DNA from 4 places in the Cellulosilyticum sp. WCF-2 genome. Region 3 is predicted to be linked to each of the others. Evidence: riboswitches for the same ligand, from Rfam matches in the RefSeq annotation. Region 3 holds a riboswitch; each other region holds the start of a gene.
What was found. Region 3 has a riboswitch for S-adenosylmethionine ahead of EKH84_RS02340 (pyridoxal phosphate-dependent aminotransferase). Riboswitches for the same ligand answer to the same signal wherever they lie in the genome.
Positions count from the first base shown of each region.

Region 1: it holds a riboswitch for S-adenosylmethionine, as region 3 does, so the genes downstream of both, EKH84_RS05145 (CapA family protein) here and EKH84_RS02340 (pyridoxal phosphate-dependent aminotransferase) in region 3, are expected to answer to the same signal.
Region 2: it holds a riboswitch for S-adenosylmethionine, as region 3 does, so the genes downstream of both, metK (methionine adenosyltransferase) here and EKH84_RS02340 (pyridoxal phosphate-dependent aminotransferase) in region 3, are expected to answer to the same signal.
Region 4: it holds a riboswitch for S-adenosylmethionine, as region 3 does, so the genes downstream of both, EKH84_RS10475 (methionine ABC transporter ATP-binding protein) here and EKH84_RS02340 (pyridoxal phosphate-dependent aminotransferase) in region 3, are expected to answer to the same signal.

Region 1 covers NZ_CP034675.1:1,160,935-1,168,907, forward strand. The annotation lists gene EKH84_RS05125 (glycosyltransferase) at 1-269, shown strand, start outside; gene EKH84_RS05130 (M20 metallopeptidase family protein) at 427-1,611, shown strand; gene EKH84_RS05135 (helix-turn-helix domain-containing protein) at 1,880-2,803, shown strand; gene EKH84_RS05140 (Hsp20/alpha crystallin family protein) at 2,956-3,402, opposite strand; SAM riboswitch class I at 3,820-3,945, shown strand; gene EKH84_RS05145 (CapA family protein) at 4,083-5,423, shown strand; gene EKH84_RS05150 (methionine ABC transporter ATP-binding protein) at 5,443-6,468, shown strand; gene EKH84_RS05155 (methionine ABC transporter permease) at 6,446-7,117, shown strand; gene EKH84_RS05160 (MetQ/NlpA family ABC transporter substrate-binding protein) at 7,152-7,973, shown strand, end outside.
Region 2 covers NZ_CP034675.1:4,728,265-4,736,237, reverse strand. The annotation lists gene EKH84_RS21585 (starch-binding protein) at 1-1,861, opposite strand, end outside; gene spoIIID (sporulation transcriptional regulator SpoIIID) at 2,210-2,464, shown strand; gene EKH84_RS21575 (rod shape-determining protein) at 2,602-3,606, shown strand; gene flgF (flagellar basal-body rod protein FlgF) at 3,624-4,391, shown strand; gene EKH84_RS21565 (flagellar hook-basal body protein) at 4,402-5,217, shown strand; gene EKH84_RS21560 (rod-binding protein) at 5,231-5,656, shown strand; SAM riboswitch class I at 5,722-5,822, shown strand; gene metK (methionine adenosyltransferase) at 5,910-7,100, shown strand; gene EKH84_RS21550 (hypothetical protein) at 7,398-7,973, shown strand, end outside.
Region 3 covers NZ_CP034675.1:532,257-540,229, reverse strand. The annotation lists gene EKH84_RS02355 (hypothetical protein) at 1-555, opposite strand, end outside; gene EKH84_RS02350 (pyridoxal-phosphate dependent enzyme) at 623-2,200, opposite strand; gene EKH84_RS02345 (trans-sulfuration enzyme family protein) at 2,187-3,311, opposite strand; SAM riboswitch class I at 3,669-3,782, shown strand; gene EKH84_RS02340 (pyridoxal phosphate-dependent aminotransferase) at 3,936-5,093, shown strand; gene EKH84_RS02335 (methionine ABC transporter ATP-binding protein) at 5,105-6,124, shown strand; gene EKH84_RS02330 (methionine ABC transporter permease) at 6,121-6,777, shown strand; gene EKH84_RS02325 (MetQ/NlpA family ABC transporter substrate-binding protein) at 6,832-7,722, shown strand; gene EKH84_RS02320 (FAD-binding oxidoreductase) at 7,779-7,973, shown strand, end outside.
Region 4 covers NZ_CP034675.1:2,342,073-2,350,045, reverse strand. The annotation lists gene EKH84_RS10485 (MetQ/NlpA family ABC transporter substrate-binding protein) at 43-852, opposite strand; gene EKH84_RS10480 (methionine ABC transporter permease) at 881-1,540, opposite strand; gene EKH84_RS10475 (methionine ABC transporter ATP-binding protein) at 1,542-2,555, opposite strand; SAM riboswitch class I at 2,645-2,750, opposite strand; gene EKH84_RS10470 (deoxynucleoside kinase) at 2,805-3,458, opposite strand; gene EKH84_RS10465 (hypothetical protein) at 3,716-4,708, opposite strand; gene EKH84_RS10460 (DUF445 domain-containing protein) at 4,861-5,766, opposite strand; gene EKH84_RS10455 (N-acetylmuramoyl-L-alanine amidase family protein) at 6,007-7,973, opposite strand, start outside.

The sequences.
Region 1 (7,973 bases), 630 kb from region 3:
GGATATATATATTGATTACTAAAACATATATATCCCTTTTGTTTATTAGTATAAGTATACTGATTTTTATCTATACTATTTTCTATACCATCTATTGTAATAAGTATGACATATCGTATATCCTTAATCAATTTCATTATGCGATATGTATGTACTTTGCCATTGTATATGGTACGCTTACTTATAAAAGTACAGTTTGGGTTAAAACAAAGCATAAAAAGATTACAGGTATTTCCAAAGCTCCAGAGAATACTTCTGACAAGATTTAGTGGAGTAAAATGAAATCATTTTTACCATAGAAATAAGGATAGAAGCTATTAAAGAGCGCTAAAATCATATATACTGAAAATATCATACTAAAAGAGACTGTTAAAAGCAAAAGAATAATAAGGAAATCTCATACAAATAAAAGGAAGAGAAAGAATGATGAATAAGTTTATTGAACAAGCTAAATTATTAAAAGATGACATAGTAAGTTATAGAAGAACCATTCATAGTGATCCTGAAGTGGGTGCAAAGTTGCCAAAGACAAAAGCATTTGTAATAGAGCAATTAAGAGCTATGGGATATGAACCGGAAGAGATATGTGAAAGTGGTATAGTGGCCACAATTAAGGGGAATAAACCAGGAAAGACTTTTTTGTTAAGGGCAGATATGGATGCACTACCAGTAACTGAAGAGACAGAATGTGACTTTAAGTCAACTAATGGTTATATGCATGCTTGTGGGCATGATATGCATACGGCTATGCTTTTAGGTGCTGCCAAATTACTTAGAGAGAATCAAGAGCAAATAGAAGGAACTGTAAAATTAGTATTTCAACCAGATGAAGAAGGCTTTACTGGAGCTAAGAAAATGATAGCGGCAGGCGTCCTTGAAAATCCAAAGGTAGATGCAGCCATGGCGATGCACGTTCACTCGGGCACACCTTCAAATGTCATATTATGTGGCTTAGGAACAAGTATAGCAGGATGTAATAGATTTAGAATTGTTGTAAAAGGAGCGGGCTGTCATGGGGCAATGCCTGAGCTAGGCGTGGATCCTATCAATATAGCTGCTCATATCTATCTATCTTTACAAGAAATTATAGCTAGAGAAGTATCAGCTACTCAATCAGCGGTTGTTACTATAGGAAAGTTTGTTGGAGGAGACGCAGCAAACATCATACCTGGCCAGGTTATTATGGAGGGTACTATTAGAAGTTTAGATAAAGAAATAGGCGAATTTATATTTAACAGAATGAATGAAATAGTAACTTCTACAGCTAAGATGTTTAGAGGCGAAGCAGAATTAATAGAACTATCTTCTGTACCACCACTAACTAATAATAATAACTTAGCACATGAAATAACAGACTATGTAAAGGACTTAGTAGGTGAAAAGTCAGTAGTATTATTTGAGTCAGGTGGTATGGGATCAGAAGATTTTGCTTCTTATTCATATGAAGTACCAAGTGTTTATATGATGTTAGGTGCTGGTTCAAAAGCCGAAAATGATTTATATGGTGAGCCTATGCATAGTGCAAAGGTTGTCTTTAATGAAGAAATATTACCTACGGGAGCTGCGATTCATGCCTATAGTGCCATCATGTGGTTAAAAAATAATAAGTAGTGAATAGAAATCAGCATTACACAAAGCAAAAGAAAGTCTTTTTGTTATATTTAAAAAGAAGCTGTAGAGTAAATCTACAGCTTTTTTATTATAATAAGACATTAAAAGTCCTATAAAAATGGAGTTAAATATGCGAAGAACAAAATCCTTATATGCTATAATGAGAATAGTCTTATTATAGAAAGCAGAAGTCTTGCATCAACTGATTTTTTTTGCAAGGTACTTTTTGAAAACTTGAGTTATACTGCTGTTAGAGGTGAAATTGGTGATGGAATGGTTAAGTAAGATGAATGATGCTTTGGATTACATAGAGTCAAATATAACAGGTAAAATTGATTATTGCGAAGTTGCCCGTGTTGCCTGTTGCTCTTTGACGCGATTTCAAAGAATGTTTACATTCATGACAGATTTAACAATAGGAGATTATGTGCGGTTTAGAAAAATGTCTCTTGCAGGTGAGGATATTAAAAATACTGATATAAAGGTAGTGGATTTAGCTAATAAGTACGGATATGAATCTCCAGAGGCATTTACGAGAGCTTTTCAAGCTTTTCATGGTATGCCGCCAACGATTGTCCGAAAGCTGGGAATAGCCAAAAAATATCAGCCAATCACTTTCCAAATCAAGTTTGACGGAGGTAGTATCATGACTGGTTCAAAATCATTAGTTCGTATTGAAGAATTAAATCATATGAAAGTAGTTTCCTTTCAAGTAAATTGTGACAGACCTGAAACTTTGGCATGGAATCAATTACGAGAGGGGGCTGTAAAAAATCTGAATGACTATGAAGCTAGGAGATATATAGGTTTTGTACCTAATGGACATCACCCAACAGGGGAAGAAAATGATTTTCATGAATATAAGGCTCAAATGGTTTTGCATGGGGAAGAAGGACTCAATACAACTTTGCTAGGCGCAAAGGTGAGTGATGCACCTAAAGGCCTATTTCTTGTGGGTGATGTGGTGTTGAATGAATTTAATGAAGATGGAACTTTAGATATAGGTTTATCCATGAAAAAATCATCACAGACTATATATGAGTGTATGTTGGATATGGGCGGCTATGATGTGGATTTTGACGGTCGAAATTATTTAGAAGAACATCTTTTTTCGAAGGAATGGTTTTTAGCTGACAATCCCTCGAAGGTACCAGTAGAATTTAAGTTTTGGCTTCCTATAAAAAAGAAATAGATTTTTCACCTTTTTTGAGTGAGTAAATTAAGAAATATTGTGATAGAGAGCTATCTAGCTCTCTATTTTTATTGTATAGGAAAGTCCTGCTTTCCTATACAATAAAAATAGACTGCTGCAATTTGGTGCAGTAGTCCTCTAAGTCTTAACTTTTATTGGATTTCAATTAATCGTTTTGCTTTGGGTACTTCTTCTTTTGGAATATTTATCTTTAATATACCCTCTTCTAGTTTAGCTGTAATGCCTTCTACTTTAACATCTTTTAAGCTAATCGCACGCTGCATAGAAGCAATGCGACGTTCTCGATGGATATATTGATCTTTTTCATCATTCATTTCTTCTTTTCGTTGTACGGCTATAATCAGTTGATCGTTCTGATAGTCGATGGCAATGTCTTCTTTTTTTACGCCTGGCATCTCTGCTTCAATAGCATAGCCATTAGCATCTTCTTTAATATCTACCTTAAAGGTGTCATACTTAAAATCCCTTAAGTTGAGAAGATCATTGTTAAAAAAGTCATCCATTACATGATAAAAGTCTACAAATCCGTTGTTGCTCCTTTGAACTGCTTGACGATTGAATGGTGTTAATCCAAACATATAAACTCCTCCTTTAAGAAACCTTTTTATAGTTTTGTTAGCACTCTCATTGGTCGAGTGCTAATTACACTTATAATATAGGCTTCTTAAATGTCATTGTCAAGTATTTTTTTAATATTTTCATAAAAATTTTGTATTTATAAAATATGCTTTCAAACCTTCATTCAAAAAGTAACTTATAGTGTCAGAAACAATCTATTACTAAAATACTAGGAATTAAAAATGTGGAAATTCATAGTTGTAAAAACCAAGTAAAATCAATACATGAGGTTCAAAAGCTTGAAAAATCAATATCTAGCTATAGGAAAAAACTATATTTTAAATATAAGCAATTTTATTGACAATATTCGACGAAGAATATATACTACAAAACATATTAAAACACTAAGAAATAAAAACACAGAAATAAAAAACTGTTTCTTATCGAGAGAGGCTGAGGGATAGGCCCTATGATGCCCAGCAACCGGACATTCCATAAGTGTACACGGTGCTAATTCCTACAAACGTAGAGTAATTAAAACTTTGAGTTTGAGAAGATAAGAAGGTGAGTTCTGCTTTATTTGAGCTACTTTCTTATCAATAAGAAAGTAGCTTTTGTATTTTATATAGTAAAACATATATAGGTTAGAACGATCTTCTACAGATGAAGGAGTTTCTAAAACAACAGGGAGGTGGAGTAAATGTCGCTAGCAGCTGAAAAATTAAAATATCGCTTATTAGGAGTAATCAAAGGCGATACTTATAGATATTCCCAAAATGTGCAGGGGGACTTTAGTAATTTGCAGCCAGGGGAGTTTGATTGGTGGAAATATAAGTATTACATAAAGCAGATTGAAAGAGCAGAGAAAGGTAGTCAAATTGAGGATTATTTTAAAAAGCAAGACCTTACATTTTCATTACCAGAGGCATTTGAGATAACAGGGAAATTTACTTTAACAGCGGGTGGAGACTTACTTTCAGGAGACCAGTTAACACCAGAGACAACCGAGCATTTCTGGGATGAGGTAGAAGACTTTTACTTTGATGGAGTAGACAGCATTTACGCTAATTTGGAAACGCCTATAGCTTCTTCTAAACCAGTTCAGAATGCACCAAGAAGTGTTAATAGTACGCCAGAGCTTAATGGAACACTAGGTATGTTTGAAAGATATTTACATGGTGGAAGAGGGATTAATTTTTTCTCTACAGCTAATAATCACTGTTTAAATCAAGGAGAATCAGGGCTTATTGAAACCTTAGAATTGATTGATAAAAAAGGCTGTAAACAGGTTGGGACAGCTAGAAGTATAGAGGAACAAAGAGACATTCCCATCATAGAAAAGCATGGGGTAAGGGTAGCATACTTAGCTTATACCTTTACTCTGAACGGTGATCAAGTGCCAGAGGGAAAGCCATATTTAGTAAACCATGTCAAGCTGAATAACCCGGGAGAAAAGCTAGATTTAGTGAAGGAACATGTACAAATTGCTAGGGAAAAGAATGCTGACATTGTAGTTGCCTGTCTCCATTGGAGCTTAGAATTTGAATCCTACCCTATTCAAAACATCATCGATATGGGACATCGGGTATTAGAGGAATGCGGCGTAGATATTATTATAGGCAATCATGCTCATGTCGTGCAGCCTATTGAAAAGTATAGCTTCATAGATCCAATACAAGGAGTTAGGAAAACAGGACTGATTGCTTATTCGTTAGGCAACCTGGTAGGAGATTTTAATACGTTGAATGCTTTACTTGGGATTCTAATAAAGATTGAATTGACTAAAGGAATCCATAAGGAAAAAGAAGTAACGGTGATAAGCGATTTAAAGGTATTTCCTTATTATATCTTTAAGCAATATGAAAAGGGAAAATATAAGGAAATTAAATTATTAGATTTCATTAAACTGATAAACAACATAGAAAAAGGACAACTTCCTTATGTGTTTACAAAGAAACAGCTCAAAGAAATTGCTCATTTAAAAAGACTATTTTTGAGGTTAATGCCAGAAGACAATGCAGGTATTCTAGAAAAAAACTAGGAAGAGGGGAGGAAAAAATATGATTAAATTAAGTCATATACATAAGACCTTTCATACAAAGGGTACAAAGGTTGAAGCACTAAAGGATATTAATTTAGAGATAGAACAAGGCGATATTTTCGGAGTAATTGGCTATAGTGGGGCAGGGAAAAGTACGCTCATTCGCATCATTAATTTACTAGAGAGGCCTGATGAAGGAGAAGTAGAGGTAGACGGCGCCATACTTACTCAAATGAATAAAAAAGAATTGTCTAGAGTGCGTAGTAATATCGGGATGATTTTTCAAGGCTTTAATTTAATGAACAGTATTAATGTTTATGACAATATTGCAGCGCCTCTTAAAAATTTAAAGTGGAATAAAAAAGAAATTGAAGAAAAGGTCAACAACTTACTAGAGTTAGTAGATCTAACAGATAAAAAATATGCTTATCCTAATCAGCTGAGTGGTGGGCAAAAGCAAAGAGTAGCTATTGCAAGGGCACTAAGCAGTGATCCAAAGATTCTGCTATGTGACGAAGCTACTTCCGCTCTAGACCCTACCACAACCAAATCTATTCTTCAGCTTCTAAAGGAAATTAGATATAAGCTGAATATTACCATTGTAATCATTACGCATCAGATGGAAGTAGTAAAAAGCATTTGTAACCGCATTGCCATTATGGAGAAGGGCGAAGTGATTGAAAGTGGAGATATTGTAGAAGTTTTTACTAGTCCTCAAAGTCAGGTAGCCAAAGACTTTGTTGCCCATTCTTCAGGAACCATCATTAACGAAGAAGATTTAACACAGTTTACAGGTATGGTATGCAAATTTAACTTTTATGGTGAAGTAGCTCATGAACCTATACTTTCAAAGTTAGAACGAGACTTTGATATTCAAGTTAATATCTTATTTGGGAATATTGAGCATCTTTATACAGGCATTGTAGGGAGCCTTATAGTTGAGCTTAGAGGTGATGATTGGCAGATACAAAAAGCGCTTGATTACTATAGAACATTGAATACAAAAGTGGAGGTGATTAAACATGCTACAGCAATTAATACCTAATGTAATTGAATACTCAGCAGAGCTAGGAAAGGCTTTTAATGAAACAATGATCATGATTTCTGTATCAGGTCTATTTGCTTCACTCATAGGCATTCCAGTAGGGGTCATGCTACTTGTTTTTTCAAAGGACCATATTTGTGACAACAAATTAGTTTATTCCATTGTTTCTAAGATTGTAAATACATTAAGGTCTATACCGTTTGTTGTACTTATAGCAGCTATCCCAGGACTTACTAGAATGATTGTAGGAACAACCATTGGTGTTAAAGGTGCTATTGTGCCACTGGTAGTTGCCAGCTTTCCTTTTATAGCAAGACAAGTAGAAATGGCACTTCTTAAGGTAGATAGAGGTATTATTGAAGCTTATGAGGCTATGGGATTTTCAACATGGAAGATTATTACGAAAGTAATTTTAGTAGAAGGTAGAAAAGATATTATCTTAGCCATTACTGTTTCACTTATTAGCTTAATTGGTTATTCAGCTATCACTGGAACTGTTGGTGGAGGCGGACTTGGCGATTTTGCTATTAGATATGGTTATCAGTACTTTAAGACAGACATTATGATCGTTACCATTATTATTATTTTACTCCTAGTTTATTTGATTCAGGGAGTGGGAGATTTCATCTATAAAAAATTGGCTCATTAATAATAAATTATAAAAAGGATAGGGAGAGATGACAATGAATAAAAAGAAATTATTATCTATTATATTAACAGGTGTATTAGCATTAGGAGTTTCAGCATGTGGGGCAGGAAAACCAGCAAGCAATGAGGCAAGTAATACTACTCAGACAGAAAAAACAGATAGTGGGGAAAAAACAGTTCTTAAGATTGGGGTAAATGGTACAGATTTTCGCTTGTGGGATAATATCAATGAAAGGCTGGCAGAGTATAATATTGAACTTGAACCAGTGAGCTTTTCTGATTATATTAAACCTAATCTTGCTTTAGCAGACGGTGAAATTGACCTTAATGCTTTCCAACATGAACTTTATTTTGAAAATTTCATCAAAGAACATAGCTTAGACTTATCTTCAATCGGCTATACATTTATTGCACCTCTTGGCTTATATTCAAACAAAATCAAAAGCTTAGATGAAGTTAAAGATGGGGCAACTGTGGCTATTCCAAATGATGCTACTAATGGCGGAAGAGCATTACTTCTTTTAGAGTCAGCAGGGCTTATTACTTTAGATGGGACAGACAAAGTGACACCAACTACAAAGAATATTGCAGAGAATCCAAAGAAGCTTGAATTTGTTTCAATGGAATCTGTACAAATCCCACGTTCTTTGGCAGATGTAGACTTTGCAGCTATTAATGGTGGTGCAGCAACAGATGCAGGCATCTATGATTACATTTATAGAGAAGATCCAGAGCAAGAAAATGCACAGCAATATTTTAATGTCATTGCAGTAAGAACAGAGGATAAAGACAAAGAGGTATTTAAGAAGATAATGGAAGTCTACCATACAGATGAAACCAAAAAGGCAATTGAAGAA
Region 2 (7,973 bases), 580 kb from region 3:
TAGCAGTAGATAATAGCTGTGGAATAAAATTATTGTTTAATGTTAATCTAGAAATATGTTTAACGGTATCTAATCTGAAACCATCTACACCCATTTCAATATATTTAGAATAGGAATCTACTAAATAATTACTAACAGTAAGGTTCTCGGTATTTAGGTCTACACAGTCACCAGCAATTTGTCCTGTTTGAACGGTATAACCTTCCCAAGATAAAGATTTTTCGTGATGATAAATCTTGTTAGTATCTTCTTCATCAGTTTTCATGGCATTCAGTCTTGCTTGATACTGAGCCTCAGGTGTTAAGTCATCATAGTTAGCAGGTAATTTACCATCTGAGATATCAACTAGACAATCAGAAGAGCTTAAATCTCCTTGTTTAGTAAAGAGAGGATAGATATTTTCCTCACCAAAATTACCAGTATGATTCCAAACAACATCTTGAATGATTTTAAGACCTTTTTCGTGACAAGCATTAATCAAATCTTGATAAGTAGCCCCAGTAGACTCATATCGACTATCTACCTCACTATGATCTATAGCATGATAGCCGTGATAATCATAACCACTAGCATTTTCAACAACAGGTGTAATCCAAATGGCACTAAAACCTAAGGCTTTAATATAATCTAGTTTTTCGATAAGACCTTTAAAGTCTCCACGCCATGCAGGGTCAGAATCAGGATTTCCCGCTTTTTTATCATCCCAGCAATGGATATTATTGCTTGAGTCACCATCGTAAAATCTACTAGTCATGACAAAATAGATTGTTTCATCTCTAAAGTCACTATTGCCATAGTTAAATTCAACTGGATCAGGTGACTCATAAGGAGGTTCTGGATCAGGAGGATTTTCTGGGTCATTATCAGGATTATGGTCATACCATTTGCCTGCCTTATACCACCATTCACCTTTGGTTTGTGATAAGTCAGCAGTTTGGCTACTGCCGTTATTGCTAAAGATTAAATTAGTGCTAGAGGTATTGAGTTCATAGCCATACCAGTCATTACCTTCACTAGTCATACTTACTCCAGGCCATTTTACCGTGGCTAAAGTAGGAGTTGCTTTCCAGTAATACAGTGTAGCTGGAGAATTACTCTTATAATGAACTTTGATAGTATCTAGGGTAGGAGTAGGGGTAGGAGTAGGGGTAGGAGTAGGGGTAGGAGTAGGGGTAGGAGTAGGGGTAGGAGTAGGAGTAGGAGTAGGAGTAGGTGTAGGAATTGGTTCAGGATTAGTGTCGTACCAAGTACCATTCATATACCACCAGTTACCTTTAGTCAAATTAAGATCTTTAGTTTGATTACTACCCTTGTTGCTAAAGATTAAATTTGTAGAATTGGCATTTAATGTATACGTATACCAATTATTATCTTCCTTAGCCATAGATACACCAGGCCAACTTACACCGGGTAAACTAGGGCTAGCTCCCCAATAATAAATATATGGAGAAGACAAAACACTCTTTAAATGAACAACTATTTGGGAATCACAAGGAGCTTCAGGATTATAATCTGTCCAAACACCATTCATATACCACCATTCACCAGATGTTCTTGAAAGGTCTGCTGTTTGTGAACCTTTAGCATTATTAATAATTAAATTAGCACTAGATACATCTAAGACATAAGAATACCAGTTATTACCATCATTTTGCATAGGTACGCCGGGCCAATTAACTGTAGTGGTAGATGGATTAGTTTGCCAGTAATAGATGTAGCTACTTCCCCAAGTGCTTTTGAAATGTACAGTTAGTGAATTGTTAGCTCCTAATGTGGAAACGTTACCAAACAATAGTGAAAACAACATACACATTGCAGCTAATAAACTAGTACATTTTCTGATACTTCTTTTACGTTTCATATTTTACCCCCTTAGAATTTTTGTATATATTACAATAAACATAGAATGTTTACTAAAATATATATAGTGATTATACAATTTTAATCAATAAAAATTCAATATATTTTATATAATTTACAAAATTAAAATTTAAAACAGAAGATTGTTAGTTATTTAAGATATAGCTAGTATTCTTATAAAGAAAGCAAAAAAGCTAGAAAGGGTGATAATCTTGTCCTACTGAGACGTATTTTAAATGAAAATAATAAGTTGTATAATTTCCTAGCAAAAAGCTTAATTTATTTGTAATAAGTAGGAAGGGCCTCGCATAAGATTAAATCAAGAGCCAGAGTTAAGGGGGGCCTTTTCTTGAAAGCCTATATAGAAGAAAGAGCCATAGAGTCAGCAAAGTTTATTATTAATTCTAATGCTACTGTAAGGGAAACTGCAAAGAAGTTTGGGATTAGTAAAAGTACGGTTCATAAAGATGTAACAGAAAGACTAGAGAAGATTAATCCTAAACTTGCCAATGAGGCAAGGAAGGTTTTAGAACTAAATAAGGCAGAAAGACACCTAAGAGGTGGCTTGGCTACAAAAGAAAAATATTCTAGCTTAATTAAATAATTTTAATACATAGCACCTCATTTTGAGGTGCTATAATTATTTTTTAATTTTTTGCAAAAAATAGAGTTTTAATGTTATAATATGCTAAAAGAAGTGAACCCTAAAATACAATTTTACTATAACAAAGGAGAATTCAAATGTTTGGAATGGGAGCGGATATCGGAATTGATTTAGGGACTGCCTATGTACTTGTTTATGTGAAAGGGAAGGGCATTGTCCTTAGAGAACCATCGGTGGTAGCAATAAAGGAGAAGACTAAGGAAGTCATAGCTGTAGGAGAAGAAGCAAGACGTATGTTAGGCAGAACACCGGGGAGCATTACTACTGTTAGGCCTCTTAGACAAGGTGTTATATCAGACTATGACGCTACAGAACAAATGCTAAAGTATTTTATTCACAAAGCTATTGGTCACAGACTTGTAAAACCACGCATTGGAGTATGTGTTCCTAGTGGTGTTACTGAGGTGGAAAAAAAGGCGGTAGAAGATGCTACAAAACAAGCAGGAGCCAGATATGTTGATACGATAGAGGAACCTATTGCAGCAGCTATTGGTGCAGGCATAGATATTTCGCGTCCATGTGGAAGTATGATTGTAGACATAGGTGGGGGAACAACGGATATAGCAGTTATTTCATTAGGAGGAGCAGTTGTAAAAAAATCCTTAAAAATAGCCGGAGATGAGTTTGACGATACTATTATTAAGTATATGAGAAAGAAATATAGCCTTCTTATTGGAGAAAGAACAGCAGAAGAGATAAAAATTAATGTTGGAAGTGTATTTAAAAGAGAAGTTCCAGCCGAAATAGAAATTAGAGGTCGTAATTTAGTATCAGGATTACCAAGAAATATGGTAGTAACTTCAGAAGAAATTAGACAGGCCTTAGAAGAACCAGTAACAAGTATTGTTGATGGTATCCGATCTGTGTTAGAAATAACACCACCAGAATTAGCTTCTGATATTTCAGATAGGGGAATTGTGCTTACAGGTGGTGGAAGTCTTATTCAAGGTCTTGATCAGCTTATTTTGCAGGAGACAGGAATAAATGCAGTGATTGCAGATGATGCTATGTCATGTGTAGCTATCGGAACAGGTATGTGGGTTGAATATAGATATGCTAAAGGAGTAAGAGAAAGAGATTAAAAAAAGGAGGCCTTTAGATGGTAAGAGGACTTTATACAGCTGCCACAGGTATGAATGTACAGGCAAAAAGGTTAGAGATTATTTCTAATGATCTAGCTAATACAACGACTACTGGATATAAAAAAGATGTTGCAGTAGTTTCTTCTTTTCAAGAAGTATTAATGACGAGATTAAATGACACTCAAAACCAAGTGCCTAATAATGGACCAATAGGTAATATTACTTATGGGGCAAAGATTGACGAGGTCTATACAGATTTTACTCAAGGTTCAGTTATTTCAACAGGGGAAATGGTTGATGTGGCTATTCAAGGAGATGGCTTTTTTGTAGTGCAAACTCCAAATGGAGAAGCTTACACAAGAGATGGTAATTTTTCTATTAATCAATATGGAGATTTAGTGACTAAAGAAGGCTATCCTGTTATGGGATTAGATGGTCCCATTACTTTAGGCGAAGAATTTCTGGCCACTGGTGGAGATGTAGTGATTAGCAGTCAAGGAGAAGTAACATTAGATGGTCAGTATATTGATACCTTAGAATTAGCTAGATTTGAAGACAGTAGGGCATTAACAAAAATGGACAATAACTTATATAGTAGTACGGCGGCTAGGCTGCCTTTTGAAGGGCAGCTCATTCAGGGCTATTTAGAATCAGCCAATGTTAATCCTGTAACTGCTATGGTAGATATGATTACCGTTTCAAGAGCATATGAAACAAATCAAAAAATGATTCAAGTACAAGATAGTTTACTTGGTAAAGCTGTTAATGAATTAGGTAGAGTATAGGAGGAAGAATATGATTAGAGCATTATATACAGCGGCTTCAGGTATGACCGCCCAGCAACTTAATGTAGATACCATTTCTAATAACATGGCTAATGTTAATACAGCAGCTTATAAAAAAGAAACAACTAACTTTAAAAGCTTGCTCTATACAACGATGGGAGAAGCTAATGATCCTAATGCACAGGCGACACCTACAGTTAAACAAGTAGGGCATGGTGTACGTGCGCTAGCTAATTCTAGAGATTATACAAATGGCATTCTTCAAGAAACAGGTAATGAATCAGACCTTGCTTTAGTTGGAAATGGTTTTTTTGCTATTGGTCAGACAGATGGTTCTGAGGTTTATACTAGGGATGGTAGCTTTAGATTTGCTATGATTCCTGATGAAGGAAGTTATGCGTTAGTTACAGCCGATGGGCATCCAGTACTATCTACAGAAGGTGAGTCTATTGTAGTAGGGACAGAAATTCCTATGGATAAGCTTGAAATAGGGCAAGATGGAAATATTTATTATTTAGATGAGACAGGACTCGAAATGGATGTAGCTCAAATAAGAATTGTTCAATTTGCTAATAGAGCAGGACTTGAGGCTGTAGGAGATAACCTTTATAAAGAAACACCAGCTTCCGGAGAGCCTTTAGCAGAGGTTGATGATGATGGCTTAACTAAAACAACGATTCGTACAGGTTACCTAGAAGGTTCCAATGTACAAATAGCACAGGAAATGGTTAACTTAATTATTGCTCAAAGAGCTTATGAAATTAACTCAACAGCTATTAAAGCAGCCGATGATATGTTAGGACAAGCTAATCAGCTTAAGAGCTAAGGAGGATAGCTAGATGGAAATTTCAGGGGTTTCAAGTCTATTAGATTTGCAAAAGCAAGTAGCTACGGAGTCTGCTGATACAGCAGGAACAAAAGATTTTGAGGCTATTTTATCAGAAGCTATGGCAAAGAAAGATGACACAGAACTAAAAGAAGCTTGTGATGAACTTGAAGGTTATATGCTCAGCATGATGTTTAAGCAAATGAAATCATCTATGCTTTCAGGGGATAGTTTGATAGCTAAAGGTGATTATGAATCTATGTTTGAGGATACTTACATCAATAATTTATGTGATGAAATGGTTAAAGCAGGGGGCATCGGTCTTTCTGATGCTATGTATAAACAAATGACCAATACATATGCTGCTCAAATGCAGATTAGTGATGAAAATAAAGCAGCAATGGCTAATGAAGCTATCAAAACCGAAGAGGAAGTTTAAGAAATGTTCCTCTTGTTGACAATAAAAAATAATAATGTTAAAATAAATCGAAAATAGAATAAAAATTCTTATCCAGAGAGGTGGAGGGACAGGGCCCTATGAAACCCGGCAACCTAGTTTAAAGCTAAGGTGCCAATTCCCACGTATTTATTACGTAAGATGAGGATGACTGTGCGAACGCTAACCCCTCATTTTTAATGAGGGGTTTTTTATATGGTTTTCTGTCTTACACAAAATTAAAGGAGGCTATGATATGGCAAAAAGATTATTTACTTCAGAATCAGTAACAGAAGGGCATCCAGATAAAATTGCTGACCAAATCTCTGATGCAGTTTTAGATGCTATTTTTGCGCAAGATCCAAATGCAAGAGTTGCTTGTGAAACAGCACTTACAACAGGTCTTGTATTAGTAATGGGAGAAATTACAACAAATTGTTATGTAGATATCAATAAAACAGTTCGTGACACTATTAATGAAATTGGTTACAACGCACCAGAGTATGGTTTTGACGGACACTCATGTGGTGTAATTGTAGCACTTGATGAACAATCAGCAGATATTGCTATGGGTGTCAACAAAGCTTTAGAAGCTAAAAAAGGTGAGATGACAGATGATGCAATTGAAGCTATTGGCGCAGGGGATCAAGGAATGATGTTTGGCTTTGCTTGTGATGAAACACCAGAACTTATGCCAATGCCAATTTCACTTGCTCATAGATTATCAAAACGTTTATCAGAAGTACGTAAAGATGGTACTTTAAATTATCTTAGACCAGATGGTAAAACACAAGTTACTGTGGAGTATGATGGAGATACACCAATAAGAGTTGATGCAATCGTTGTTTCAACGCAACACGCAGCAGAAGTAACCCAAGAACAAATTCATGCAGACATTATGGAATATGTTATTAAACCAATTGTTCCAGAGAACTTATTGGATGCAGATACAAAATATTTTATTAATCCGACCGGACGTTTCGTAATTGGTGGACCAGTAGGAGACTCAGGTCTTACAGGACGTAAAATCATTGTAGACACTTACGGGGGTTATGCAAGTCATGGTGGCGGTGCTTTCTCTGGAAAAGATCCAACTAAAGTAGACCGTTCAGCAGCTTATGCAGCTAGATACGTAGCTAAAAACATTGTAGCAGCAGGTCTTGCTAAAAAATGTGAAATTGAGCTTGCATATGCTATTGGTGTAGCACAGCCAGTATCAGTACTCGTAAATACACATGGTACAGGTGTTGTTAGTGATGAAGTATTAGTAGAACTTGTTCGTAATAACTTTGACCTTAGACCAGCAGGTATTATTAAGATGTTAGATCTTAGAAGACCTATCTACAAACAAACAGCAGCTTATGGACACTTTGGTCGTATTGATGTGGATTTACCATGGGAAAGAACTGATAAAGCTGAAATATTAAAAGCTGCAGCAGAGAAGTAGGCGACTAGAATATAATCCGTATAGGAAAGCTTTGGTTGAATCCTGCTGTCTAGAGTGCCTTTTAGAAGAGTATATGAATTGTGAGATGAGAGAGTAAGAGAGTGATTAAAATAAAAAAGCGTTGTTACGAGGAAAAATCGTAGCAACGCTTTTTGCATGAACAAGAATTAATATTACAACTACATTACAATTATTAATTAATCATAAATTCTAGTGGTATCGAAATCTAAATGTGCTATAGTATTCTGTATAAATAAAAAAATATTTTATTAATTTGGTTTATGGAGGGGATTTGTAATGAAGAAAAAAGTATTAGCCTTATTGGTAACATTTGTAATGATGTTTACTATGGTAGGTTGTAATGCTCAAGGTGTAGAACTAATTAATGAGTTAAAGACAGTTTCTACATGGGAAGCGATGGAGACAAAAAGTAATTTAGACGTAAGCTTTACTTATCAAGGAGAATCATTTAAGGCAAATGCAGAAGTTGTAAGTTATTCAAATAGTAAAGACTTACAGATGGAAGCTACTATGACTATTAAGAATGTTGAATTTTCTGGTCAAAAGATTGACGTTACAAAAGCACCATTTAAAATTTCACCTATTAAATTCTATATGGATGGTATGAAGTTCTATGTAAGTACAAGCTTTATTAAAGATGTAGCGGCTATGGCAGGTGTTGATCCATCAACATTAGTAGATGTAAGTAAAGACTATTTAGCTCTTGATTTAACAAGTGCTATGGAAATGTCAGGAATGAGCAAAGAGCAAATAACGAAACTATCAAGTCAAGGTTTTGATATTTATGCTAATTCTAAAGTAGAGGTTCCAGTTACCAAAAAAGATAACACTTATACTGTTGAACTTAAAGAT
Region 3 (7,973 bases):
TATGTGACAAAGAGACACGGGTGTTGCTAATAAAAAAAGAACAAAGTCCTCATTTCTTCCCATTAAATTATTAAATGAAGTGAGTATGGGTGTTGTGGTACTTGTATTAGGGATAACAGAAATAGTTGCAAGTGAGTTATGTTTACAAGGACTAAAGAGCTGATCAATTAGTTCACAACTTTCCTCAGGTGTTAATTCATGAAGTTGAATACCAGGAAAGGTTTGAATTAGCCCATTTTTTAAAATTTCAAGAGCAACGCAGAAAAATTCATCCCCTTTAATACCAATATAAATAGAAAGTTGTTCATTGCGCACTTGTATAACATAGCCAATGGTTATTTGAAGGCTTTCTAGAGCATTTAAAACAAAGGAAAATGCTTTAAAGGTATCTGTGACAGGAAAGCCTTCAATTTGAATAAAGCCTAAGCAGGCAGGAGGAGTCTCAGAAGGAGATACTGGGAAATGAGTCAGCTCATGTAGACAAGGAGCGTTTACAAGTTCATCAAATCTTGCAAGTGCATCATCTAAAAGGCAAGTATCTCTTGGATCAAACATAAGTAACACTCCTTTATCATAAGGTGTCGTAATAGTTTATGCGGTTTAGGAGTATGAATATGATAAACTATGCGTTCAAAGTGGCAACTAAAATCCATACGAATTGATTCATTTGCTTAAAGCTTACCCGGAAATTAGCCGTTTCAAATGCATGAGCGAGGATTTCGTGAGTGGTATAGAATTCAGTTTTTAAATCCTGAGCAAGATGAGTAAAGCCATAGTTTTCAGCCCAATTTAATACAGCTGAAGCAGCCTCGGGAGATTCGTACATGGTATCTGCAATAATAATTTGACCGCCTTGGCGAAGCTTAGAAGCCATAAAGGCTATAGATTTAGCTTTTTCTTCATCTTGTAAGTGGTGGAAAGCGTAGCTAGAAATAATAGCATCCACGCTTGCATCAGGAATATCTAAAGAGAGAAAAGAACCATTTTGAACAGGAATATGAGGATATTTAGCTGACGCTAATTCTCTCATTTTAGCATTTGGCTCAATGGCAGTTACTTTATAACCTGAATTAGCTGCAACGGCTCCTAGATTACCTGTACCAGAACCAATATCTAAGACTGTAGCAGAAGTAGGTGAATTAATAAAAGAGACAGTTTCTCTTAAAATTTCTTCGTAGTTTTTAAAGACTTCATAATACTCACCCTTTTTTGTGTAAACAGTTTCGTCATAATGAGTAGCCCAACTATCAAATAGGTCATTAAAGCGATAGTCAGAGAGATTCATATCGAAGTTATAAAGATTCTGGCTAAAGTAGCGCTCGCTTCGGTCAGGGAAGATGGCTACAATATTAACCTTACCATTAGCTTTATAAGCTTGCTTAATGGCACCAGCCATAGCTGCACCAGAAGAAGAACCAACCAATACACCTTCTTTTTTGCCTAATAGCTGTACATAGTAATAAGCTTCTTCATCGGAAATTTTCTCTACCTCATCGACATAGGAAGCATCAAATAAAGAAGGAATGAAATGATTACCAATACCTTCAATATGGTAGGTACCTTCTTCCCCACCTCCTAGAATAGAGCCTTTAGGGTCGCTGAGTACAATTTTGATGTTGGGATTTTTCTCTTTTAAATAGGAGGCAATGCCAATAATAGTACCACCGGAGCCTGCTCCTGCTACGAGGATATCTATCTTCCCATCAAGGGCATCATAGATTTCCTTACCTGTTTGACGATGAGCTTCTCTATTAGAGAGATTATCGAACTGTTTAGCCATAAAGCTAGTTGGGATTTGCTTTGCTAATTCTTCTGCTTTTTGAACAGCACCTTCAATACCTTCTTCTGTTGGAGTAACAATTAATTCTGCACCTAAGGCGCGCATTAGTATTTGTTTTTCAATAGCAAACTTAGCAGGAATAACAATTTTAAGTTGATAGCCTTTTTCAAAGGCAGCCATGGCAAGGCCTATACCGGTATTACCAGCAGTAGCTTCGATGATGGTATAGCCAGGTTTAAGTAGCCCATTTTTTTCGGCATCTTCTAAGATCTTTAGGCCAATACGGTCTTTAACACTTCCCCCTGGGTTTAGATATTCTAGTTTACCAAAGATATTAATATCAGGATTAGGAGAAATATGATTGAGTTTTAAGAGTGGGGTATTACCAATAAGTTCACGAATATCATTAATATAGTGCATGAGATGTACCTCCTTCAGATATAGAAAGATTAAGTGCATGGGTTAAATCAGTTATCAAGTCGTCAGCATCTTCGATGCCTACAGAAAGACGAAGTAAACCATCTGTTATACCTAAGGCCTTTCTTTGTTCTACAGGAATAGAAGCATGTGTCATAGCTGCTGGAAGGCAAATAAGACTTTCTACACCTCCTAGACTTTCTGCCAGAGCAATGAGTTTAACATTTTCTACGAGCTTTAGAGCGACCTCGGGGTCACTAAGTTCAAAAGAAATCATAGCGCCTAAACCTGGATAATAGATTTTACTTACCTGAGGTAGAGTGTGTAAGAAATCAACAATCGCTTTAGCATTAGCTTGAGCCTTTTCTAATCTAATAGCCAATGTTTTAATACCTCTTATAAGTAAAAAGCTATCTTGGGGGCCAAGTATCCCACCTACAGCATTTTGTAAAAAGCCAAGTCGTTCTTTAAGGTCTTCATGAGCAACAACTACAAGCCCAGCAACCACATCACTATGTCCGCCTAAATATTTGGTGCCGCTATGAACAACAATGTCTATGCCGTGTTCTATAGGACGTTGAAGATAAGGGGTTAAAAACGTGTTGTCAACAACCGAAATGAGGTTATGACTTTTGGCGAGTGTACTAATCGCTGATAGGTCTGTGATTTTCATTAATGGATTAGTAGGTGTTTCAATAAAGATGGCTTTAGTAGTAGGCGTGATAGCTTTTTGAACAGCTTCAAGGTCGGAAGTATCTACTAGAGAATAAGAAATGCCAAGATGAACGAATACCTTATCGACTACTCGAAAAGTACCACCGTAGACATTATCAGATAGAAGAATATGATCTCCTGTTTTAAAAAGCATAAGAACTGTAGAAAGAGCGGCTAAACCAGAAGCAAAAGCAAAACCAGCGATGCCACCTTCTAGATCTTTAATAAGTTCTTCTAAAGCCTGTCTTGTAGGATTACCTGTGCGTGCATATTCAAAGCCTTTATGTTTACCAATCCCTTCTTGTCTAAAAGTAGATGTTTGATAAATAGGAATATTAACTGCGCCTGTAAAGGCATCTTCAGAGATACCACCATGGATAACCTTTGATTCAAATTTCATAAAATAACCTCCTTTAAATTGGCAATAAATTTTGTAATATATCAAATTTTTTAAATTAAAGAGAGTATACATCAAATTTAATTCCTAGTAAATATATTTATTTTAAAGGAATTAAAAATGTGACAGTCCAAAAAGAAAAAGTTATTGATAGTCAAAGACTAAAGCAAATAAGAAAATAATAATAAATAAAACTTATCCATTAATGGTTCTATAAAAAAAGAAATTTCTAGTAACTTCAAGGGAAATTAAAAAGAAAATAAAATAAAAAATATATTAAAAAATAGTTGACAATTTAAAAAAATAAAAATATACTACTAAACATATAAAACAACTAGGAAATAAAACCAAGTGAATAATTTCTTATCCAGAGAGGCAGAGGGACTGGCCCAGTGACGCCCGGCAACCTGAACATGTTATAAAATGCTCAAGGTGCTAATTCCAGCAAACCAGAAGTGGTTTGGAAGATAAGAGTATGTAGCATAGTGAATTTTAAAAGCTGCTTTCTTATCTTAAGAAAGCAGCTTTTATAGTTTGTAAAATATTACTTTTAAATGAAGTAGGCAGAAAAACACAGAAAAATGAAAGAAACTACAAGATCAAGGTTAATTAAAGGGAGGAAACAAGATGAGTAAGTTAAGTCATAGATTAGATGGGTTTGGAGAATCCGTGATTAGGAAGATGACGCGTATTGCTAACCAACATGGGGCTATTAACCTTTCACAAGGTTTTCCTGATTTTGATCCACCTAAGGCATTAATAGAAGAATTACAAAGGGTAGCCATAGAGGGGCCGCACCAATATGCAGTGACTTGGGGAGCACAAAATTTTAGAGAAGCTTTAGCCAAGAAGCAAGAACATTTTATGGGGATTAAATTAAACCCAGATGAAAATATCGTAGTCACTTGTGGTAGTACAGAGGCCATGATGACAGCTATGATGGCTATTTGCGATAGCGGTGACAAAGTTGCTATCTTCTCACCTTTTTATGAGAACTATGTAGCAGATACAGTGCTTTGTGGAGCTGAGCCCATTTACATTCCACTTAAACCACCTGCCTTTAACTTTGATAAAGAGGAACTTGAAGCAGCTTTTAAAGCAGGTGCTAAAGCTTTGATTCTCTGTAATCCATCTAATCCAACTGGAAAGGTATTTACTAAAGAAGAGCTACTAGACATTGCACAGCTTGTTAAAGCGTATGACGCTTATGTCATTACAGATGAAGTTTATGAGCATATCGTTTTTGAACCATATAAACATCATTACTTTGCATCGCTACCTGGCATGTTTGAGAGAACTATTTCTTGTAGTTCACTTTCAAAGACTTATTCCATTACAGGTTGGAGATTAGGTTATGTAATAGCACCGAAGGTTATTATTGATCAATGTAAAAAGGTACATGACTTTTTAACAGTAGGAGCAGCAGCCCCTCTTCAGGAAGCTGCAACAGTAGGACTTAAATTAGAAGATGACTACTATAAAGAACTTACAGCGTTATACGGAAAGAAAAGAGAGTTGTTCTTGTCAGGGCTTGATAGCATAGGACTTAAGTACTTTAAGCCAGAAGGTGCTTATTATGTCATGGTTGATATTGAAGAATTTGGTGTTTCATCAGACTACGAATTTGCAAAAAGACTTATTAAAGAAGTAGGCGTAGCAGCTGTACCAGGTTCTAGTTTTTTCAAAGAACCTGTTAATCAATATATACGTTTCCACTTTGCTAAAAAACCAGAAACACTAGAGCTAGCTTTAGAGAGATTAACGCAAATAAAAAAACATTTTTAGGAGGTGCTACAATGATTCGTTTTGAACAAGTAAATGTAAGCTTTAAACAAAAAAATCAAATCGTTAATGCCGTTAGTAATGTATCACTTCATATAGAACCAGGAGAAATCTTTGGAATAGTTGGGGGGAGTGGCGCAGGTAAAAGCACCTTAGTAAGAACCATTAATGGATTACAAAAGCCTACTTCAGGCAGTGTTTTTGTAGAGGGAGAGGATGTAACAAAACTTTCTTCTACAGAGATTAGGGGATTACGAAAGAAAATCGGCATGATTTTTCAACACTTTAATTTAATCTCAAGAAAAACAGTAGGGGAAAATATAGAGTTTGCTCTTAAAGTCCAGGATTATCCTAAAGCTCAAAGGCAAACTAGAACTAAAGAATTACTTGAGCTAGTGGGCCTAGAAGATAAAGAAAATGTTTATCCAGCTAGTTTAAGTGGTGGGCAAAAACAAAGGGTAGGTATAGCAAGAGCTTTAGCAGCGAATCCAAAGATTTTACTTTGCGATGAAGCAACTTCTGCATTAGATGTGCAAACAACTGAGGAAATTGTGGATATCTTAAAAGGAATTAATGCTAAGTTGGGGATTACTATTGTGTTTATCACGCATCAACTAGAGGTAGCTAAAAGGTTGTTCTCAAAAGTAGCAGTAATGAGTCAAGGTGAAATTATAGAAGTTAATAGCGCTTACGAGTTATTTGCTAGTCCCCAATCAGCATTAACAAAAAGATTAGTAAAGACTCAGATAAAGGTACCAGAGGAGATTATTAATGCAGCAAATGGGGAAATCATCAAGTTGACTTATAGGGGTGACAAGAGCCTAGAGCCTATTATTGCTTATACCAACAAGAAGTATGATGTTGTACTTAACATTCTACATGGTCACATTGATTACATTCAAGAAAAGCCAGTGGGTGTCTTGGTAGTTAGTATAGAGGGAGAAGTTAAAGCTATTAATGAAGCACTTAAGTATATAGGAGAAAATATTGAAGAAATAGAATTAATTATTCCAAAGGAGGGTGAAATCGCATGAAAACAGGTGAATTAATAGAAGCTCTATGGCAGGCAACAACAGAAACTGTTTACATGGTAGGGATATCCATGATTATTGCAATCGTTTTTGGGACGGTTCTTGGCTTATTACTTTATATCACAGCTTCTCCTTTGTTACACAAAAATAAAGTGGTTAATGCAATCTCTGGTTTTGTGATTAATATTATTCGTTCCATTCCATTTATTATTTTGCTGGTCCTACTTTATCCTTTTACAGATTTTTTATTACACACCACTATAGGAGCAAAGGCAGTAACCGTACCACTTACAGTAGCAGCAGTAGCTTTTTTAGCAAGACTTGTAGAAGGTGCTTTTTCTGAAATAGATAAGGGTGTCATAGAAGCTTCACTGGCTATGGGAGCTAGTGTTAAATATATTATTTTTGACGTGCTATTAGTAGAAGCCTTACCTGGCATTGTAAGAGCCATTACTGTGACATTAATTAGTATCATCGGTTATTCCTCTATGGCAGGAACTGTTGGTGGTGGCGGAATAGGTGACTTAGCTATTCGCTATGGCTATCAACGTTATCAAACAGACATACTCATTATTACCGTTATTTTATTAGTGGTAGTAGTACAGCTTATTCAAATGGTGGGAGAAAGAATAGCCGTTAATTTAACTAAAAAGTAAGTTGGTTTAAGAAGCTATAAAAATTTAAAAATAAAAATAAGGGGAGTGGAATATATGAAAAGAAGATTAGTTTATGGAATAGGTGCAATCATTTTAGGGCTTGGAACATTAGTAGGCTGTGGAAGTGGATCACAAGGAGCTGCAAGTACAGCTAGTGCAAGTAGTGATACCAATCAAAGCACACAAGTAGAAAAAACAACTATTAAGTTTGGAACCTGCCCAGGACCTTATGGAGACATGGTGAAATATGCGATTAAACCATCACTTGAAGAGAAGGGCTATAAAGTAGAAATTATTGAGTTTAGTGATTATGTACAGCCTAATTTAGCATTAGGAAAAGGTGAAGTAGATGTTAATGTATTTCAACATAATGTGTACTTTGAGAACTTCAAGAAAGAGCATCAATTAGAGCTTACAAAGCTCATTAATATTCCAACAGCAGGGCTTGGATTTTACTCTAACAAGTATAAAGATGTTAGTGAAGTAGTAGAGGGTGCTACCTTTACAGTTCCTAATGATGTAACAAATCTAAGACGTGCTTTATTAGAAGCACAAAAAGCAGGTTTATTAAAGATTGATGAAACAGTAGAAGTATCTCAGTTTAGTGAAAAAAATGTACTAGAAAATCCACTTAACCTAAAGATTACACCAGTAGAAGCAGCACAGCTTCCAAGAACACTTGATAGTGCAGATTTAGCAGCTATTCCAGGTAACTATGCTTTATCCGCAGGCATTGATTTAAATACTGCGATCTACAAAGAAGTCTTAGTAGAGGATATGAAGAACATCATCGCAGTAAGAACAAGTGAGGTAGACAGTAAGTTTGCTAAAGACATTTTAGAGATTGTTGAGTCTGAAGCCTTTAATAAAGTAATCGAAAGTAGTGAATATCAATTTAGTGGTTTCCAAAAACCAGAGTGGTATACCACCAAGTGGGCGAAATAAACCAACAAAGCTTCAACTAAAGTGTTTATAAATATGGTGAAAGAGGGGGGATAAAAATGTTCGAGCAACTGAAAGCATTAATTGAAGATGAAAATAGGGTCATTACAGCAGGCATAGATGAAAAATATTATTCAGACCATCTTGGCCATATTAAAGTAAAACCAGCAGCAGTAGTCATTGTAGCTTCTACAGATGAGGTTAGCAAAGTCTTAGACTTTGCTAACCTACATCATATTCCAGTAGTGCCAAGA
Region 4 (7,973 bases), 1.8 Mb from region 3:
TGTATTAACAAATAAAATTGCTAATACAACAGCTCTCTATCATTAATTTAAGCTTACCACTGAACCTTGGTACTTCTCTGCAATAAAGTCTTTTACTTCCTTGCTTCCTAAAGCTTCAATAAGTGCTTTAATATCTTCTCTATTTTCGTCGCCTTCACGTACAGCTAAAATATTAGCATAAGTTTGGGCCATTAAAGAATCTGCTGCCTCTTTTGCTAGAGCATCCTCTTCTACATTAAGTCCACCTTGAATAGCATAATTACCATTAATAACTGCAAAATCCACATCTTGAAGTGTACGTACAAGCTGAGCTGCTTCAATTTCTACTATTTCAATGTTACGAGGATTTGAAGTAATATCTGTTTTAGTTGCTGCTAAACCTGCTGACTCATCTACAGTAATGATACCTAAATCTTGAAGAAGCATTAAAGCTCTTGCCTCATTAGTTGTATCATTGGGTACCGCAATTTTAGCTCCATCTTTGATATCATCTATACTAGATGATTTTCCTGGATAAATGCCAAATGGCTCATAGTGGACAGCTGCTACTGATACAAGATGTGTACCATTCTTACTATTAAAATCATCTAAATAAGGTTTATGTTGAAAATAATTAGCATCTAATTCTTTATTTTCAAGTGTTAGGTTAGGCTGCACATAATCTGAAAACTCCTTAATTTCAAGATCATAGCCTTTTTCTTTCAAAATAGGTTTTGCTACTGCTAGAATCTCTGCGTGTGGTGATGTAGATGCTCCTACAACAATTTTATTACTTGCTTCACTTTTGCCACAACCTGCAAGAAGTGAAAGTGATAATACAGCTACCAAACTTAAAGTTAATAATTTTTTCATTTTATTTCCCCCTGGTTTTCATTAAGATTTATTTTCTTTTATCTTGCTTTGTTGCTATTTTCATACCTATACCTTGAATACATTGAACGATAATGACTAATAAGATTACCGTTACTAACATCACTTCTGTTTGATAACGATAAAAGCCATAACGAATGGCAATATCTCCAAGACCACCACCACTTGTAAAGCCAGCCATTGCTGAATAGCCTAAAATAGTTGTAGCTGTAATAGAAGCACCTATCCATAAAGAAGGTTTCGTTTCAGGTAACATCACTTTCCAGATAATTTGAAAAGGTGTAGCTCCCATAGAAAGAGCTGCTTCGATAATGCCGTGATCTAATTCTTTAATAGAAGACTCTACCATTCGCCCGATAAAAGGGGCTGCTGCTACAACTAAAGGTACAACAGTTGCTGTTGACCCTATAGTGGTTCCCACCACCCATCTTGTAAAAGGTTGAATAAAAATAAGTAGAATCAAGAAAGGTACTGAGCGTGTTATATTGACTATCACATTTAAAATGCTGTTAAGCCATTTACTAGGCAATAAATTTCCTTTTTCTGTAACAACTAAGGCTATACCCAAAGGTAAACCTATCATATAAGCTAATAAAGTAGAAAATAAGGTCATGTATAAGGTCTCGAATATCCCTATTGTAATGGTTTTAATCATTTCAACATCCCACATTTTACATAACCTCCTCTACAATTAGTTCTCTTTGTCTTAAGTAATCTAAGACACGCATTGCTTGACTTGTATCCTCTGGCAATTGAAGTACCATTTGTCCCATTGCTTTATCTCCTACCTGTTTCATATCTGCATAGATAATATTGACATGAGCCTTACACTCTAAAATCATACTTGCTATAGCTGGATCATAAGCTGAACTGCCATCAAAAATAATGCGTGCACATTTCGTGCCTATGTACTGACTAGGTGGCATGCCATTTGGATAAACGAGTTGCTGCCCTACTTGACTTTGAGGATGAGTGAACACTTCTTCTACTGTTCCAACCTCTACAATTTGACTATCTGCAATAATGGCAACATGAGAACAAATCTCCTCTACAACCTTCATTTCGTGGGTAATAATAACAATGGTAATACCAAACTTCTGATTAATTTCTTTTAGCAATGCTAAAATAGATTGAGTTGTACTTGGGTCTAAGGCCGATGTGGCTTCATCACATAAAAGCACCTTAGGATTAGTAGCTAATGCCCTAGCAATGGCTACTCTTTGCTTCTGCCCTCCTGAAAGCTGTGAAGGATATGATTTCGCTTTATCACTTAACCCAACTACCGCTAATAACTCTTTAGCTTTTTCTCTTGCTTCTTTTTTCTTCATACCTGCAATTTCTAATGGAAAACAAACATTATCTTCTGCTGTACGTTGCATCAACAAATTAAATTGTTGAAAAATCATACTCATAGACTGTCTGGCTTTCCTAAATTCTACCGCACTTAATGTACCTAAATCTTTTCCATCAAAGTATACTTTACCTTTGGTTGGCTCTTCTAGATAATTAATACATCTTACGAGGGTACTTTTTCCAGCGCCACTCATACCAATGATGCCATAAATGTCTCCTTTATAAATATCTAAGTTAACATCTTTTAATGCCGTGAATGTTCCTTGATCTACTGAATAGGTTTTACTTAAATTCTGTAAAGATATAATTGGCTGATTGAATACTTTCTCCATTTTTTCCTCCTTCTAGAAACAAAGTAAACCTCTCTTATTTTTAATGATCACTAAAAATAAGAGAGGTTTACTTTGCTTTGATTCATCCGCCCTTATCTTCCAGAACCTTAGGTTCTGCAGGAATTAGCACCTTTCACTTAAGTGTGGTTGCTGAGGTATCATAGGGCCTGTTCCCTCCACCTCTCTAGATAAGCTTTTCTATTGATACTTAGTATAATCATGTTAATTTGAAAAGTCAAGAAATAATTTCTATTTTTTTCTAATCATCTTTAATTTGCTTTCTACTAATGCTAATACTTCTAACGCATCTTCCCTGCGGCTTACTACATCATAGCGATCCATATCAATGACTACAACTTCACTGGCATGATAATGACTCATCACCCATTCATCATATCCTTCCCATAGTTGTCTATAATAAGCTTCAAGCTGTGCATCTAATTCATAGCTTCTACCACGTTTCATAATACGCGATAGCACTGTTTCAAATGATCCCTTTAAATAAATCATTAAATCAGGTGCTTTCTTAGGAAGTTCCTTTAACTCTTGCATCATATTATCTAACAAACGATCATACATTTGAAATTCTAAATCCGAGATTCTTCCTAGGTCATTATTAACTTTAGCAAAATACCAATCTTCATAAATACTACGATCAAGTACGTTATTATCATGATACAATGCACTTTTAATACTTCTAAAACGTGTATCTAAAAAATGTAATTGTAATAAAAAGGGATATCTTTTCTTTTCTATTTCTTCTTCACTTGAAGTATAAAAAAGAGGTAAAATTGGATTATTATCTACACTTTCATAAAATACTTCCGTTCCAAAATGCTCTCCTAAAAGCTCTGCAACACTGGTTTTTCCCAGACCTATCATCCCACCAACAACTAGCAACATTCTTCACCTATCCTTCTCACTTATCTCAAAACAACTTCTTCTATCATAAGTGTTTACATAATCATTGTCAATTGATTGATAGGCATGTTTCATTTGGACTTATTTTCATAACATTATAGACTTACTTTTAAAATCATAACCTTCTGCTATTGCTAAATCACCTATCACCTATTTACAATTCTTTATTATCTATTATCATGTGATTACATCAAAAAACTGTGTTTAAAAGCTCTCACTTTTAAACACAGTTTTCTATCTTACTTCCAATCTTTCAAAATGTTGATATTACTTGCTTCATAAACTGTATCACGCCTAAAGTTACCAGTTTCTTCATCATAAACACAATCAAATGTCATCATACCTGCTCCAGCTTTATACTGAACTAATACATGTACTCTTTCATAATCGTTATAATCTATATAAACTAAATATTCTAAGCCGCCTAATTGAATATAACTTTTTTCAAATAACGGATAAATATCATCACCTTTTTTGACAACTAAGGTCCAAACTTGGCCATCATCTAAAAAATAACTGCCATCATCCGTTATTTCTCCTTGACAGTAGACCTCAATGGTTTCATTGCTACCATCTAAATCAAAATCTACATCAAAACTACTAAAACGATTTAAACCTTCTAAATATGTAGCATCTTGAATAGGTGTAATCATTTCGCCTGAATGGGGCATCCCCATATCATCTGTTTCAAGCTTTAGATATTCAATACCTTCATGACCATTTTTCCCATCTTCAGCTATAACATAGTCAATACTTTTATTTTTGTAGGTCACTGTAATCATAATCTGCGGAATACCTTCTGGTCTTACAGCATACAGAAGTAGACCATAACCTTCTGGTGTTCCTTCTTTTGCATATAAGGTATCTTTTGCAATAAAGCGTTCACCTGTATACTCTACTTTGCTAATTGTAATTTTTGAACCGTTATATTTGGGTATAATCATTAGATTATCTTTTGTATCCATCTGTTTATAGGTTTCTACCTGAGGTAAGCTATTGATGGCTTCCTGATCTGGCGCATTAATAACTAGCCCTAGTTCAGTAATATTGTTATTATATTTTTCAAAAGCGCTATTATAGCTACTTTCTGTTGTTTCTGCTGTGGCGGTAGGTGACGGGCTTTCAATTTCCTGTGTTGGCTTTGGCCCATTCTCCCCATTACAACCTACTAAAAATGTACTTACAATTAAACTCATAATGAGAAAAACTGCCCATTTTCTTTGCTGTCTCATTGTCCATCTCCCTTCCTGTTATTGCGACTTTATATACTTCCTCTTATTGAATCTTACCACTAATCCTAGGTTTATTCAACACTATTCTAGTCAATATGCCTATCCCCTATGAAAATCAGCACTTTTTCTAATCATAAATAACTTTTTATCTCTTAGAAAAAACTCATTACACACCCCATAATACCACCAAGTAAAGCGCCTAACCATACTAGCCTATTAAGTTCTTTATTCATAATCTCAAGAATTAAATTTTCCATTTCTAAAGTATCAAATGCCATAATGCGTTCTTCTATCATCTGAGCTAAATCTAACTTTTCAAGAGCAGTACTAAGCCCATTCCTTACCAAACCTTCATAAGATTTAATGACTACTTTTTTGATGATGTCTCTATAGGGATCTAGCTTGGTTACCCAATCTCCCACCGAGGTTTCTTTCAGGTTATTACTTTCCTCCTCTACAGCTTGTCTTATAATTCCTTCTGCTTCATCTACAATCATTTGAGAAATAGCCGGTTCAATCTTATCACCTAGACTATCTAACATTTGGTCTTTTACTAGAAAACTCATAGGTCCTAATAAGTGGCTTAATGCACCACCTTTTAACGTTCCTATTAATTTATCTACAATAATCTTGCCTAGTTCCATATTAACAACCTTTGTGTAAATAAGAGAAGTGGCATTTTCTTCGGCTTCGCATAATAAAAAAATAGCCCTTTCTTTACCCAAAAATTCGTTTCCTATTTCTCCTAATTTTTTGTCATTAGCTTGGTACGTGTCAATATAGTAGTCTACCTTTTCTTCTAATCTCTCATATATTTCTGGTTTTAATAGTGCTTTTCTAAATACTTCTTCATTTAAAAGCTCTCTACTCACTACTCTTCCTATACTTTTGGCAAGACGTTTTTTTTCTTTTGGAATAACTCCTGGCGTAAAAGGTAGTGTATAACCTCCTATAGTAATTGGATTTAATGGTCTAAATAACATCTTAATGGCAATACCATTTGTAATATAACCAATAATAGCACCTACTAAAGGGCCTAACAAAAAGTTCCAGTTCATCTCTTTCTCATCCTTTCCCTATGTATCTTTCATAAGCCTGTTGATTCTAACTTATTTTCTTACTTATTTCTAGTATTTCCCTTTTATTTACGACTCATACTTTATTTATCAATTAGTTTGTTTATACCATAGATTTATTAAAATTTCATGAAAATAAAGTGTAAAATAAAAGAGAAAGTATTCCCTCTATAAAGAATACTTTCTCTTTTATTTACTAATCTAATTTAACACACTAGGATGCTACAAAAATCTAAAGCTCTCTACAATACTTTCATAAATAGCCTGGGCCCATTTGTTTGTAAAGGCCGTACTATTAAGCAAAGCTGCTTCTGCTGAGTTACTAATAAATCCTGTTTCAATCAGTATTGCTGGCATATTGCTTGTACGTAAAACATATAAGTCTGAACGTGCTTTAATCCCCCTATTAATCATGCCACATTTATTAACTAAAGCGTTTTGTACAATTTGAGCCACTTGTTTTCCTCTTGTATCTGTAGTACTAGGGAAGTACAGTGTTTCCGATCCTCTAATCGAAGCTGAAGCTGAATTATTATGAATACTTACAAATAAATCCGCCTCGATATCATTCGCTAAAGTTGTTCTAAATTGGAGCGTCGGATAAACATCTGTTTCTCTTGTCATATAAACTTTAATTTGTGAATCGGCCTCTAATAACTTATAAAGTGCCATGGCTTGCTTATAGTTAATCCCTTTTTCTGTTATACCATTACCTACTGCTCCACTATCAGAACCACCATGACCTGCATCTAACACAACAATTTGATTATACTTTTCCTTTGGTCTAACCATTTGTAATGAAATTTTCCCATCTGATTCATAGAAATTATACGCATATACCTTTTGGGTTACTACTGTGATTTTAGTTGTTCCATTAGTAGCAACTTGTATTTTATTAATTCTTGTATCATTAATAACCATGTTATTATTTTTGAGGACACTGCTATAATCTTTGCCAAGATCAAATACTAACGTCTTATTACGATAATCATCTGTAACTTTAATAGCATTCTTATTTAAGCCAGGTATGTTAAAAAGTTGAATGGTAGGCTTATCGCCTGATACATATACTAAACTGTCTGTAACCTCTTCTACTGGAGGCACTTCTGTATAAGCAGATAAAGTAAGCGTTGCTCCTTGATAATCGCTAGTTAACTGGTAATCCACTTTTCCCTTAAGCCAAATACTACCTTTAACTTGATTGTCTTCACCGTTAATAGTTACCTTGTCAATATAGCGGCCATTTAATTGTGTCCAATTAATAGCTGTCTCTATTGTTGTATGCGGAACTGTAAAGTTTAATAGATTTTCTTTTTCATTATAATCTAGAATAATTTGATCTTTACTTAAGCCTTTATAATATAAAGTATCTGCCCCATTCTTTTGCATATATTTAATTTGTTCAATCTTTTGATTACTAAGCTGAATCATAATGCTACTTCTATCTTCACTGAACCCTGCCTTTACTAAAGCGCCTGATTTTAAATCCAGTACAACACGCGTTGTATCAGTTGTAAATTGACTAGTTCTAATATTTTTAATATAAGTATTATTAATAGGAGAAATAGTGTTACTTAATTGACTTTTACTATTTCCTATATCAATAATCACTTTGCCTGCTTGTAACTCTATTTTTGCATTTGAAATAGGTGAAGCTGCGCTAATAAAAGTCGTATGTTGACCATTATTTTCATTCACTGATACTTCCATTACCTTCGTTTGACTGTATGATGCAGAAGGAAGCTTAATTTGGTGCTTGTTAGACGTCCCTATGTATTCTTCATTAGATATACTTGGCTTTTCCTCTTCTACTGGCGGTTCTTCTTCCACTGGTGGTTTTTCTTCTTCCGTTGGCGGTGATGTTGGTTCTGTAATAGATACCTGACGGTTGCTGCCATTCCAATCTACAATAAATCCTAGTTGCTCACTAATAAAACGAACTGGAATCATTACTTTATCATTAATAATCTTAGCTGGTACATCTAAGCTCACCGTTTTACCATTTAACCAGACTTCCTTCTGATTAACTGTTAAAAGCATGGTCGTATCCTTATATGCCACTGTTACTTGTTTTGCTTTTGCATCCCAGCTTACCTTAGCCCCCATTGGTGTAAATACTTCTCTAGCTGGTACTAACACCCTTCCTTCTAGTTGAATCGGATCCATTGTTGTTGCTATTTTATTGCCAT